Regions from separate parts of the Mesorhizobium sp. NZP2298 genome, predicted to be linked through region 2. Evidence: riboswitches for the same ligand, from Rfam matches in the RefSeq annotation. Region 2 holds a riboswitch; the other holds the start of a gene.
The links. A riboswitch is a leader RNA that binds a small molecule or an ion and turns the genes downstream of it on or off. The one in region 2 is predicted to bind cobalamin.

Region 1 (5,918 bases), 440 kb from region 2:
GCTGTGATGCCCGGCGATTATGCGTTCCTGCGGCCGACGCAAAGCGAGGCGGTGCTGCAGCAATTCGGGCCGATCGCGGTGCTTTCCGGCGGCAGGATCGTTGATCGCTGGCCGGTGTTGCCGATGATGTGATCGTATCGGATGGTTGACTCCGTCAAGTAAATGATTGATCCTGTAAAAGACAGGAGATGCCGATGACGATTCACCATCAGCCCAGCAACGAAGCGCCCAACAAGGACCTGATCGATGCGGTGCGGGCTTTCAACCGCTTCTACACCCGCCAGATCGGGCTGCTCGACGAAGGGCTGCTGAAAAGCGCCTTCTCCCTGACCGAGGCGCGTGTGCTCTACGAACTGGCGCACCGCGACGGTCTGACCGCGACCGACCTCGGGCGCGACCTCGGTCTCGATGCCGGCTATGTCAGCCGTCTGCTGAAGAAGTTCGAGCGCCTTCACCTCATCTCCAGGTCAACGCTGGTTTCGGACGCCAGGCAATCGTCGATTGCGCTGACGACGGCGGGAAGGAATGCCTTCGCGCCGCTGAACAAGGATTCGCACGACCAGGTCGCGACCCTTCTCGATAGGCTACCTGCGTCGGAGCAGGACCGGCTGGTGAAATCCATGCGGACGGTCCAGGCTCTGCTGGGTGAAAGCGATGAGCCAAGGATCCCTTATCTGTTACGACCGCTGCAGGTCGGCGACATCGGCTGGATCACCCGCCGGCAAGGGATGCTCTACGCGCAGGACTATGGCTGGGACGAAACCTATGAGGCGCTGGTTGCCGAAATCCTCGCGGCATTCGTCAAATCCTTCGACCCGAAATGGGAACGAAGCTGGATCGCCGAGCGCGATGGCGAGGTCGTCGGCTCGGTCTTCGTCGTGCGCAAATCGGATCAGGTGGCGAAGCTGCGCCTGCTTTATGTCGAACCTTCGGCGCGTGGCCTCGGCATCGGTAGGCGGCTGGTCGAGGAATGCATCGGCTTTGCCCGTGCGAAGGGCTACAAGACGCTGACCTTGTGGACCAACGATATCCTGATCGCCGCCCGGCACATCTACCAGGCGGTCGGCTTCAAACTGACCGAGGAAGAACCGCACCACTCCTTCGGCAAGGATCTGGTTGGCCAGACCTGGGACTTGGAATTGTGATCTCCGCTAAGCCTTGACGGGTATCCAGATCTCCAGCCCGCCATTGCCGTTGTTCGGATCGAACTCCGGACCGTTGCGCTCGAATTCGGGCGCGTCCGCTATCTCGTGCCCGGAGGCCGGCAGCCATTTGTTCCAGATTGTATTGACGGTGCGGCGGATGGTCGAGATGTGCTCGCGATGCGCGAACACCGCATATTTCCGGGCTGGTATCCGCACCCGGCAGAGTTCCCTTGGAAGGTCAGAAAAATCGGTGACCTCGACACCGGCGACGTAGTCGAAATTGCCGGCGTCGTCGCCGTTGACGCAGACGCCGTAGGCGACGTCCAGGAGCGAGACTGGCTCGATGTCTTCATTCGGCAGAAAGCCTCACTTGACTTCGCCGAGCGGCATGATTTAAATCGTAATGTAATTACATTACATCCGCAATTTCAGCGCCGCCGCGGGATCGACAATGCATCGAGAAATCCGTTGCGAAGCAAATTGGGGAAAACTACGATCGAGTGGTGATGGTCCCCGAGTCGAAAGGCAAGGGGTGAAAAGGGAACACGGTGAGATCCTAAAAAGGTCGAAGCCGTGGCTGCCCCCGCAACTGTAAGCGGTGAGCAAGATCCGAAATGCCACTGGCCGGCAAGGCTGGGAAGGCAGGATTGAGCAAGGACCCGCGAGCCAGGAGACCTGCCATCACTGAGTTGACCGGACGGGGTGTGCCGGGAGGAGACGTGGACGTCGGTCTTGTCGGCCGGCTCGCCAACATCCTTCCGTCGCCAGTTTTGGAAAGTGACGGAAGTTGGACGGCGCTATCGATCACCACATCATCGTGTGCACGCTTTGCCGTGACGTTCCCACCGGCATCAGGTCGGGCGAAAGCCTGTGCGCCGATTTGCGCTCCCGGCTCTCGGCCCATGATGAACCCGCCGTGTCGCATGGCTTCACGGTCGAAGGCGTCGAATGCATGGCGGGCTGCGCACGGCCGCTGACGGTAGCCTTCCAGGCGCCGGGCAAGGCTACCTATCTCTTCGGCTCCGTCGATGCCGAGGCCGACGCCGGTGATCTCGTGCGATTTGCCAGGCTCTACGCCTCGCTCGCCGACGGCTGGTGCAATTCCGGACAGCGTCCGCCGCGACTGGCCGGCAAGACGCTGGCCCGCATCCCGGCGCCGGGCAAGCTGGCGGGTGATAGCCGATGACAATGCCACTCCTCGAGGCGCGCGACCTGGGTGCTGTGGCGAATGGCCGGAATCTGGTCCATGCGGTCAGCCTCTCTATCGCCACCGGCGATCGTCTCGCCATCATCGGCCCCAATGGTGCCGGCAAGACGACGCTGCTGCGCATGCTGTCGGGCATGCTCAGGCCAAGTTCGGGCGAGGTGAAGCTTGGCGGGCGACGGCTGGACAGGATCTCGACGGCCGAGCGGGCCCTGCACATGGCCGTCGTCGGCCAGACCGACCAGCCGGATCCGCGGCTGGCGGTGATCGACTATGTCGAACTTGGCCGCGTTCCGTATGCCGGCCTGAGGCGCAGGAGCGAGGAGCGCGACATTGTCGTCGACGCCCTGCGCCGGACCGGCCTTTTGCCGCTGCTCGGCCGCACCATTGGCTCGCTGTCTGGAGGGGAGCGCCAACGCGCCCAGCTGGCGCGCGCCATCGCACAGCAACCAAAGGTGTTGTTCCTCGACGAGCCGACCAATCATCTTGACCCGCGTGCTCGCGGCGAGCTTCTCGAACTCGTCGCCGGCTTCGGCATGACGGTGATCGCGGTGCTGCATGACCTGGCCCTGGTGGCGCCTTTCGCCACCAGGGTCGCGGTGATGAACGAAGCCCGGCTGCACGCGTTGGCCGCACCGCGCGAAGCGCTGACGCAACAGCTGATCCGCGAGATTTTCGGCGTCGACGTGTTTCGCCTGCGCCACCCTACCGAGGACCGTGAACTGACGGTGTTCGATGTTCCGAACCGCGCCGCGCCACCATCCTGATCGAACCATCCCTCATCAACGCTGTTCAACCAAGGAGCAAAATCCGTGAAACGTCTCGCCTTGTCGCTCGTCTTTTCCTTGCTGGTCTCTACCGCCTTCGCTTTCCCCGTCACCGTCGACAGTTGCGGCAAGCCGCTGACCTTCGACGCGCCGCCCAAGCGCGCCGTCATCCATGACCTCAACATGGCCGAGATGGCCTTCGCGCTGAAGCTGCAGCCGTCGATCGTCGGCCTGACCGGCATCACCGGATGGTACAAGGTCGGCCCCGAATTCAAGGCCGAGCAGGGCTCAATCCCGGAACTCGCGCCCAAATACCCGACGCTCGAGAACCTGGTCGCCGTCGAGCCCGATTTCTTCTTCGCCGGCTGGTACTATGGCATGAAGCCGGGCGGCGACGTGACGCCCGACACGCTCGCCCCGCATGGCATCAAGACACTGGTGCTGACCGAAAGCTGCGTCCATCTCGACAAGAACCGCCCGGCGGCTTCCATGGACCTGCTCTATGGCGATGTTGAAAAGCTGGGCAAGATCTTTGGCAAGGAGACCGAGGCGCAGAAGCTTGTCGCCGGCTGGAAGGCGCAACTCGCCGACATCACCGCGAAGGTCGGCGACGCCAAGGGAACCCGTGTGTTCCTCTATGATTCCGGCGAGGACAGGCCGTTCACCGCCGGAAAATTCGCCATCCCGAGCGCCATGATCACAGCGGCCGGCGGCGATAACATCATGGCCGACATGGACACCAGCTGGGGCAACACGGACTGGGAAACGGTGGCGTCGCGCAATCCGCAATTCCTCATCCTGCTCGATTACCAGGATGGCGGCGGCTACAGGAAGCTGCTCGATTTCTTGAAGGCGCATCCGGCGATGAAGGAGACGGATGCGGTCAAGAACGAGCGTTTCGTGGCCCTTCGCTATGCCGAACTGACGCCTGGACCGGCAAACATCGAGGCGATCGCCAAGATCGCCAAGGCGATGCATCCGGAAGCGTTCTGATGCTTCTTGCCCCCGGGCATAAATCCGGCGCGCTTTCCGGGCACAAGGCATTCGCGCTGGCCATGGTGGCGGGCACGGTGGCGGTCGTCGCCCTCGTGCTGCTGTCGATCGCCTATGGTTCGACGCTGATCCCGTTGAGCGACGTCATCGCCTCGCTTGGCCATGCCGTCGGGTTGAATGAGCACCAGGTGTCGGGCCCGGTCGGCAAGATCGTCATCGATCTCAGGCTGCCGCGCACGATCCTGGCGGTCTGTGTCGGTGCCGGCCTCGGCATCACAGGCGCGTTGCTGCAGACGGTGACCCGCAACGATCTCGCCGATCCTTTCCTGTTCGGCCTGTCGTCGGGAGCCGCCGCCGGCGCTGTTTCCGTCATCACCGTCTTCGGCGACAGTTTTGGCATCTGGACCTTGCCGGTCGCGGCCTTCACCGGCGGCATACTGGCCGCCTGCATCGTGCTGCTGCTGGTCGCCCGGGTAAGGGGGCAGGGGCCGGAGCGGCTGATCCTCGCCGGCCTTGCCGTCTCCTTCCTGTTCACGGCATTGACCAATTATCTGGTCTTTGCCGGAGACCAGCGCGCCGCCCATTCGGTGCTGTTCTGGACGATGGGCGGGCTCGGGCTGGCGCGCTGGGACAATGTCTGGCTGGGCGCGTTGGGAGCCGGCACGATCGCGGCCTACGGACTGTGGAACCACCGCAGGCTGGACGCCTTCCTGGCCGGTGAAAGTGCTGCCGAAAGCCTTGGCGTGCCGGTGGCGCGCATGCGCCGGGCGACGTTTCTCGTTGCAGCCTTCTCGACGGCAATTCTCGTCTCGGTCGCCGGCGTCATCGGCTTTGTCGGATTGATGATCCCGCATCTGTCGCGGCCGCTGGCAGGTCCCTTGCATCTGCGCCTGATCGCAAGCTGTGCATTGTTCGGGGCGGTGCTCCTGCTGGCAAGCGATCTTCTGGCCCGGACGCTGCTGCCGCCGCAGGAACTGCCGATCGGCATCATCACCAGTTCGCTCGGTGCCTTCTTCGTCGTTACGCTGGTCGTCCGAAACCGCCTGTGAAAAAGGCCGATTCCTGACGTCCGGCTGTCTCCAGCGGTTCACGGATTGCCAGCCACGATCGCGTTGCAAGACCGCCACGCACATTTGCCGGCTTTCACCGTCACGTGACATCTTGAATAGTAAGCACGCTTATTATATGTATCGCTCATGGTTTCTGATGGCATAGACAGACTGGGCTTTTTGATCCACGACGTGCAACGTCTGCTGCGCAAGCGCTTCGAGACGCGCGCCAGCGGGCTTGGCCTTTCGTCGGCGCAATGGCGCCTCATGGTGCGTGTCGCCAAGGAGGCAGGCGTTACCCAGGCGCGGCTCGCGGAACTGCTCGAAATCGAGCCGATCAGCGTCTCGCGCCTCGTCGACCGGATGGAGGAGGGCGGCTGGATCGAACGCCGCGCCGACGCCGCCGACCGCCGCGTGCGCATGATCTTCCCGACAGCCAAGGCGAGCGCTGCCTATGCCGAGGTCAAGAGTCTCGCCGGCGAGGTCTATGAGGAATCGCTTGTCGGCGTTTCGCCCGAGGACCGCCGCGTCCTGATCAGGGCGCTCGATGCGATGGCGCAGAATCTCGCCGACGGCGATACCTCGTCCTCGGACAAAGTCGAGCCTACGAAAGGCGCAGCAGCATGAACGCGGCAGCCAAGGTTGACGAAAACGCCCCCAAGGTTGAGATGGAAGCGCCGGCCCAGCCGGTTGCCGCCCCTGTCGCGGTTGCCCCGCCAGTAGCGCCGGTCCCGGCGGCGCCGAGGAAGAAGCGCCGCAT
Region 2 (5,918 bases):
AAGGTGCCGCCGGTGACGTAGCCGCGCGCATGCTCGACCGCCCTTGTAATGGCACGATCGGCGCGCTTGCCGAGATAGGATGTCAGTTTCTTGCCGAAGTCGCGCAGGCCGGCATAGGCCCTGCCCGAGGCCAGCCGCGCCAGATAGGCACTCATCGCACCGGTCGGCGGTGCGATCGACATGTCGTTGTCGTTGAGGATGACAATGAGCCGGGCATCGAGAGCGCCGGCATTGTTCATCGCCTCATAGGCCATGCCGGCCGACATGGCGCCGTCGCCAATGACGGCGATGACATTGTTGCGGCCACCGGAGAGGTCACGGGCGGCGGCCATGCCAAGGCCTGCCGATATCGAAGTCGAGGAGTGGGCGGCGCCGAACGGATCGTATTCGCTCTCGGCACGGCGGGTGAAGCCGGACAGGCCGCCTTCCTGACGCAGCGTGCGGATGCGGTCGCGGCGGCCGGTCAGGATCTTGTGCGGATAGGCCTGATGGCCGACATCCCAGATCAGCCGGTCGTCCGGGGTGTTGAAGACATAGTGCAGCGCGATCGTCAGTTCGACCACGCCAAGGCCGGCGCCAAGGTGGCCACCGGTGCGGGACACCGCGTCGACGAGTTCGAGGCGAAGTTCTGATGCCAGTTGCGGCAGTTCGCTCTCGTCAAGCGTACGCAAGTCCGCCGGAATGCGGACCTTGTCGAGAAGCGGCGTATGCGGCGTTGCGTTCACGGGTGCTCGGGCTTTCTGTTCAACGGCGGGATAAGCCGCCGGCCTGCGAAAGTAAATGCGTGCCGGTGACACGGATCAAGCAGGTCCCCTTGCCGATTTCCTCAGCTTTCCGGCAGCGGGATGAACTCTTCCTCGTCTCCAGGAACGATATCGAAGCGGCCCGTCTTCCATTCCTGCTTGGCTTGTTCGATGCGCTCCTTGGAGGAGGAGACGAAATTCCACCAGATATAGCGCTGCGAGCCGAGCGAGGCGCCGCCGAACAGCATGAAATGCGCACCGGTTTGCGACGACACGATGATCTCGTCGCCGGGCCGGAACACCAGCAGGCGTTCAGCCGGGAAGACGTCACCCGAAATCGTGACCTCGCCCTCCAGTGTGTAGATGGCGCGTTCCTCCGCATCGGCCGGGATCTTTATGTTGGCGCCGGGCGCCAGCCTGAGGTCGGCGTAGAGCGTCTCGGCGTCGGCCCGTACCGGGGAACGCAGTCCCTGGAAGTCACCGATCACAACGCGGCCTTTGACGCCTTCGGCATCGATCTCGGGCAGCCGCAAGGCAGCGGTGTTCTCGAATACGGGCGCCACTTCCTCCTTGCCGTCCGGCAGTGCCAGCCATGTCTGCAGGCCGGAGATCGACATCGGCGCGCCGCGCAATTCCTCGGGCGTGCGCTCGGAGTGGACGATGCCACGGCCGGCGGTCATCAGGTTCACATCACCGGGCTGGATGACCATTTCAGTGCCGAGCGAATCGCGATGCCTGATCTTGCCGTCGAACAGATAGGTCACCGTCGACAGGCCGATGTGCGGATGCGGACGGACGTCGAGCGCCTGGCCTGCACGCAGGATTGCCGGACCCATGCGATCGAAGAAGATGAACGGCCCGACCAGCCGTCTCCTGGCGGTCGGCAAAGCACGACGGACCTCGAAGCCGCCAATGTCCTTGGCGTTCGGGATGACCATCAGTTCGATCTGGTCGCTGGCAAAGGCATCGCCGGCTTCAGGGTCTTTCCCGGGGAAGAAGCTCATGAACTCTCCTTGTCAGCGTTCGGTGACCGCTTTGGCGACATCACGCAAAGCGGATCGCCGCCTTTGCCCGCAGTTTGGCGGCCACTTCTTCGCGGTTACGCGGATGCTGGTTGGTTTCGAGCGAATCGAGAAGTTCGCGCGCCGATGCCGCAATGGCCTCCACTGCGTGGTCGAACGCATGCTGGTTCTGTTTCGAAGGCCGCGTCGTTCCGCTCAGCTTGCGGACAAATTGAAGGGCTGCGTCGCGCACTTCGTCATTGGTTGCCGGCGGATCAAAATTGAACAGGGTCTTGATGTTTCTGCACATCGCTTCCGTATCTCCTCTTGTCCTGGAGCCGTTTCAATCGGAACGAGTTTTATCCTCAACCATGATCGTGTCCAAAAACCGGAGAGGCAAGACCATGGTTCGCGGCCATGCCTCAGTCCGCGTCGAGCGGCTCGGTTCCAACCGGCTTGCCGTCGCGCGATAGCCTGATCTTCTCAACCTTGTCCTCGGCCGCCTTCAGCAGCCGGTCACAATGCGCCTTCAGGGCCTCGCCGCGCTCATAGATCCGGATCGACTGATCGAGCGGCACGTCGCCACGCTCCAGATCATCGACGATCTTCTCCAGCGCGTCGAGTGCCTGCTCGAAGCTCATCGCCTTGACGTCTTCGTTGGTCTCAGCAGCCATCATTCATCCTTTCATCAGTCGCCCGACATGGGCGGCGACCGAAAATGCCAGTCCCTGCAGATCGTAGCCGCCCTCGAGCAGGCTGACGAGCCGGTTGCCGCTGTGGCGGGCGGCGCGCTGCATCAGCTGGCCAGTCGCCCAGTCGAAATCGTCCTCGGTCAGGTTGATCTCGGCCAAGGGATCACGGTGATGCGCGTCGAAACCGGCCGAAATAATGATGAGGTCGGGCGCGAAATTGTCGAGCGCCGGCAGGACGCGCGACAGGAAGGCATCGCGAAACACCTCGCTGCCGGTCCGCGGCGCCAGTGGTGCGTTGACGATGTTGCCGGCGCCGGTCTCGCTCTTCGCGCCAGTGCCGGGATAAAGCGGCATCTGGTGCGTCGAGCAATAGAGCACCGAGGGATCGTCCCAGAAAATATCCTGTGTGCCATTGCCGTGGTGCACATCCCAGTCGACGACTGCGACACGGTCGATGCCGTGCTTCTTCTGCGCATAGCGGGCCGCGATCGCCGCCGTGTTGAAGAAGCAAAAGCCCATTGCGGTGGTCTTTTCGGCATGGTGGCCGGGTGGCCGGGCGGCGACGAAGACATTGTCGGCGCGGCCTGCGAAGACGTCGTCGACGGCGGCGTTGGCGGCGCCGATCGCGGTTATCACCGCCTGCCAGCTCTTCGGGCTGGCGGTGGTGTCGGCATCGATGCGGGCAATGCCTTCGTCTGGGATGGCGGCGCGCACGCGCGCGATGAAATCGGCCGGATGCGCGTAAAGGATGGTGGCCTCGTCGCCTTCCGGCGCCTTGACGCGGTCGAGCTCGGCAAAGGCTTCGTCGTCAAGCACGCGCTCGATGGCGCGCAAGCGGTCCGGCCGCTCGGGGTGACCGGGGGGCGTGATGTGCTCAAGGAAGATCGGATGCGTGTAGAGACGAGTGGCCATGATCCCTATCTAGTGCCCCAACGCCACGATGGCCATGCGTCGCGGCCCGATGGCTGGGGAAAATCGCTTCTGCGTCCATTGGCGTCGCTGTGGGGATTGGCGCCGCGGACGCTTCGGCATAAGGTCGCCGTCACTGCCTGGTGCCCGCCAGTCTGTTTGTCTAGCCGCATTCTGCGGCGCCAAGTGATTCCACTTGGCTGCAAATGCTCTGGCGGGAGAATCGGGAACACGGTTGAATTCCGTGGCGTGCCCAACGCTGTGAGGGGGACCGCGCCGGTAAATGCCACTGTCGATGACGGGAAGGCACCGGACGCGGGTTGATCCTGAGCCAGAAGACCGGCCTGGCAGGCACCGTCATCCGCATGGTCAGGCGGATGACATCAGAGCGACGTGCGTCCACTTGGACGCACTAAGTGCGCTCTGACGGTGTGAAACTATTGCAATCGCAAGGGGACAAGCGATGCCGGATGCTATGACCGCTCCTGTCGGCGACGGATTTGACCAGATGGCGCGCGACGCGGTGTACCGCGCCATGTTCACGCGGCGCGATGTGCGCAGCCATTTCCTGCCTACTCCTCTCGACGATGAGGTGTTGGCACGGCTGCTGCTTGCCGCCCATCACGCGCCATCGGTCGGGTTCATGCAGCCGTGGAATTTCATCGTCATCCGCGATGCCGCGCGACGGGAGAAGGTGCGCGACCTGTTCCTGGCCGCGCGAGAACAGGAACTGCCTGAAATCGAAAAGGAAAGGCAGGCACTCTACCGCAAACTCAAACTGGAAGGCATCTGCGAAAGCGCGCTCAACATCTGCATCACCTGCGACCGCCAGCGCTCGAAGGGCTCGCCGCTGGGACGTTGGCACAATCCGGAGATGGACCTCTACAGCACGGTCTGCGCGGTGCAGAATTTCTGGCTGGCGGCACGCGCCGAAGGCGTCGGCGTCGGCTGGGTCAGCATCATCGAGGCGCAGGCACTGAAAAGCCTGCTGTCCATTCCCGACCATGTAACGCCGATCGCTTATCTCTGCGTCGGCCGGGTTTCCGAGTTCGCGCCCAAACCGGACCTTGAAACACATGGCTGGGGCCGGCGCCTGCCCCTGCCCGAACTGATCATGAGCGAGACCTTTTGCGGGAAAGGCGAGGCACCGCTCAAGTCAGCGGCGGCGCGCCTGAACGCCGTCGATGCCGCCCAGGCCTGCCCGGCCGATCAGCGCGTCGCGCCGGCCGTGCCCCAGCGCGAGCCGCCGAAGGAGGAAAGCGCCTTGTCCTTGAGTTCCCTGAACTTCGATGACGCCTCGGCCAGCCGCGCGTCCCAGGCCGGATCAGGCACCTGGCCGGCGATGGTCTTGAAATAGACCTGCATCAGGCAGGCGATGGCAAAGGGCTCGATGAACGCCGCCTTGAAGGCCCAGGCAAAGACGATGGCCAGCACGAAGGCCCAGCCGGCGAGCTGTCCGGGCATGAGGAAAAGAATGGCCCCGGCCGGGGCGAGCATCAGCAGAAAGATGACGAAGGACACGCCCCACATGATGACCGCCAGCCAGACGGCGTTCTTGACCATGGTCTTGCCGTTCTGGGCGTAGAGAACCACGCCCTGCCGCGCGGTTTCGAAAGGCGAGGACGAGTTGATGCGGATGTTGTAGCCGAGGATGATCTCGTCGACATAGGTGAGAGACAGGCGGATCACCGTGTTGATGAAGGAGACCAGGCCGCTCAGGCCCGGAATGGGCAGAGAGGCGGCGACGCCGCCGAGCAGGCCGGTGATCGCGCGGATGGCGCCCTTGACCAGCTGGTCGACGACGAAAAGGATGTTGGCCTCGGCGAAACGCTCGGTCACGACCTGCCGGGCATAGGCGATCTGGTTCTGGCCGGCAGGAACATGATGGCCGTCGATCAGGTGGACCATGACGGCGATATGGCCGGCCTTGACGACGTAGAGGATGTATTCGCGGATCCAGTAGACGGCGATGGAGACGATGCCGAAACCGACCACGCCGCCCCACAGGGCAAAGGACAGCGGTCCATCGGGATCGGTGGAGATATGGCCGACGCCATAGCCGACCGAGGCGCCCGTGCCGGTCGCCATGATGTAGGCCAGCGTGATGCCGAAATAGACGATCATGCGAAAGACAATGAAAGGCCAGGTCCGCATCATGATGGACACCGACCTGCCGATATCGAAATCCCACATGCCCCGAATCTCCCCTCAGAGATGGCTGGGGAGGATGCGCTCTAACCGAAGATTGTCAATCATGGGCGGGGCACCAGGCCGCAGACGGGACTTCAGTTCGATTGCGGACCCGGTTCTTTGAGCAGCCCCTCAAGCAGTTGCTTGAACGCCGCCACCACCTTCCTCGACGTGGCTTCGGGGTCGTTTGAATTGGCGATCCGCTGCGACGCCTGGCTGCTCGCCCCGTTGATAAGGCGCGCGGCCGTTTCAGGGTCGACGCCCGGGACGACCACCCCTTCCCTCTGCAGCGCGGTCAGATGATCCGTCATTGAGCCAACGCAGGCATTGGCATTCGACCATTGTGCCGGATCGCCCAGCACAGCAGGGCCATCCCGGAACAT

Region 1: another riboswitch for cobalamin. It lies ahead of EB231_RS24310 (DUF1636 family protein); the one in region 2 lies ahead of bluB (5,6-dimethylbenzimidazole synthase).

The regions. Positions count from the first base shown of each region.
Region 1 is NZ_CP033365.1:5,014,567-5,020,484, reverse strand. It holds gene EB231_RS24325 (DSD1 family PLP-dependent enzyme) at 1-132, shown strand, start outside; gene EB231_RS24320 (bifunctional helix-turn-helix transcriptional regulator/GNAT family N-acetyltransferase) at 195-1,145, shown strand; partial or broken gene EB231_RS24315 (GyrI-like domain-containing protein) at 1,152-1,469, opposite strand; cobalamin riboswitch at 1,636-1,842, shown strand; gene EB231_RS24310 (DUF1636 family protein) at 1,933-2,331, shown strand; gene EB231_RS24305 (ABC transporter ATP-binding protein) at 2,328-3,116, shown strand; gene EB231_RS24300 (ABC transporter substrate-binding protein) at 3,162-4,109, shown strand; gene EB231_RS24295 (FecCD family ABC transporter permease) at 4,109-5,158, shown strand; gene EB231_RS24290 (MarR family winged helix-turn-helix transcriptional regulator) at 5,306-5,785, shown strand; gene EB231_RS24285 (HlyD family secretion protein) at 5,782-5,918, shown strand, end outside.
Region 2 is NZ_CP033365.1:5,449,609-5,455,526, forward strand. It holds gene dxs (1-deoxy-D-xylulose-5-phosphate synthase) at 1-725, opposite strand, end outside; gene EB231_RS26410 (pirin family protein) at 827-1,747, opposite strand; gene EB231_RS26415 (DUF2277 domain-containing protein) at 1,788-2,054, opposite strand; gene EB231_RS26420 (exodeoxyribonuclease VII small subunit) at 2,167-2,418, opposite strand; gene EB231_RS26425 (histone deacetylase family protein) at 2,422-3,348, opposite strand; cobalamin riboswitch at 3,513-3,708, shown strand; partial or broken gene bluB (5,6-dimethylbenzimidazole synthase) at 3,809-4,468, shown strand; gene EB231_RS26435 (hypothetical protein) at 4,555-5,538, opposite strand; gene EB231_RS26440 (TetR/AcrR family transcriptional regulator) at 5,631-5,918, opposite strand, start outside.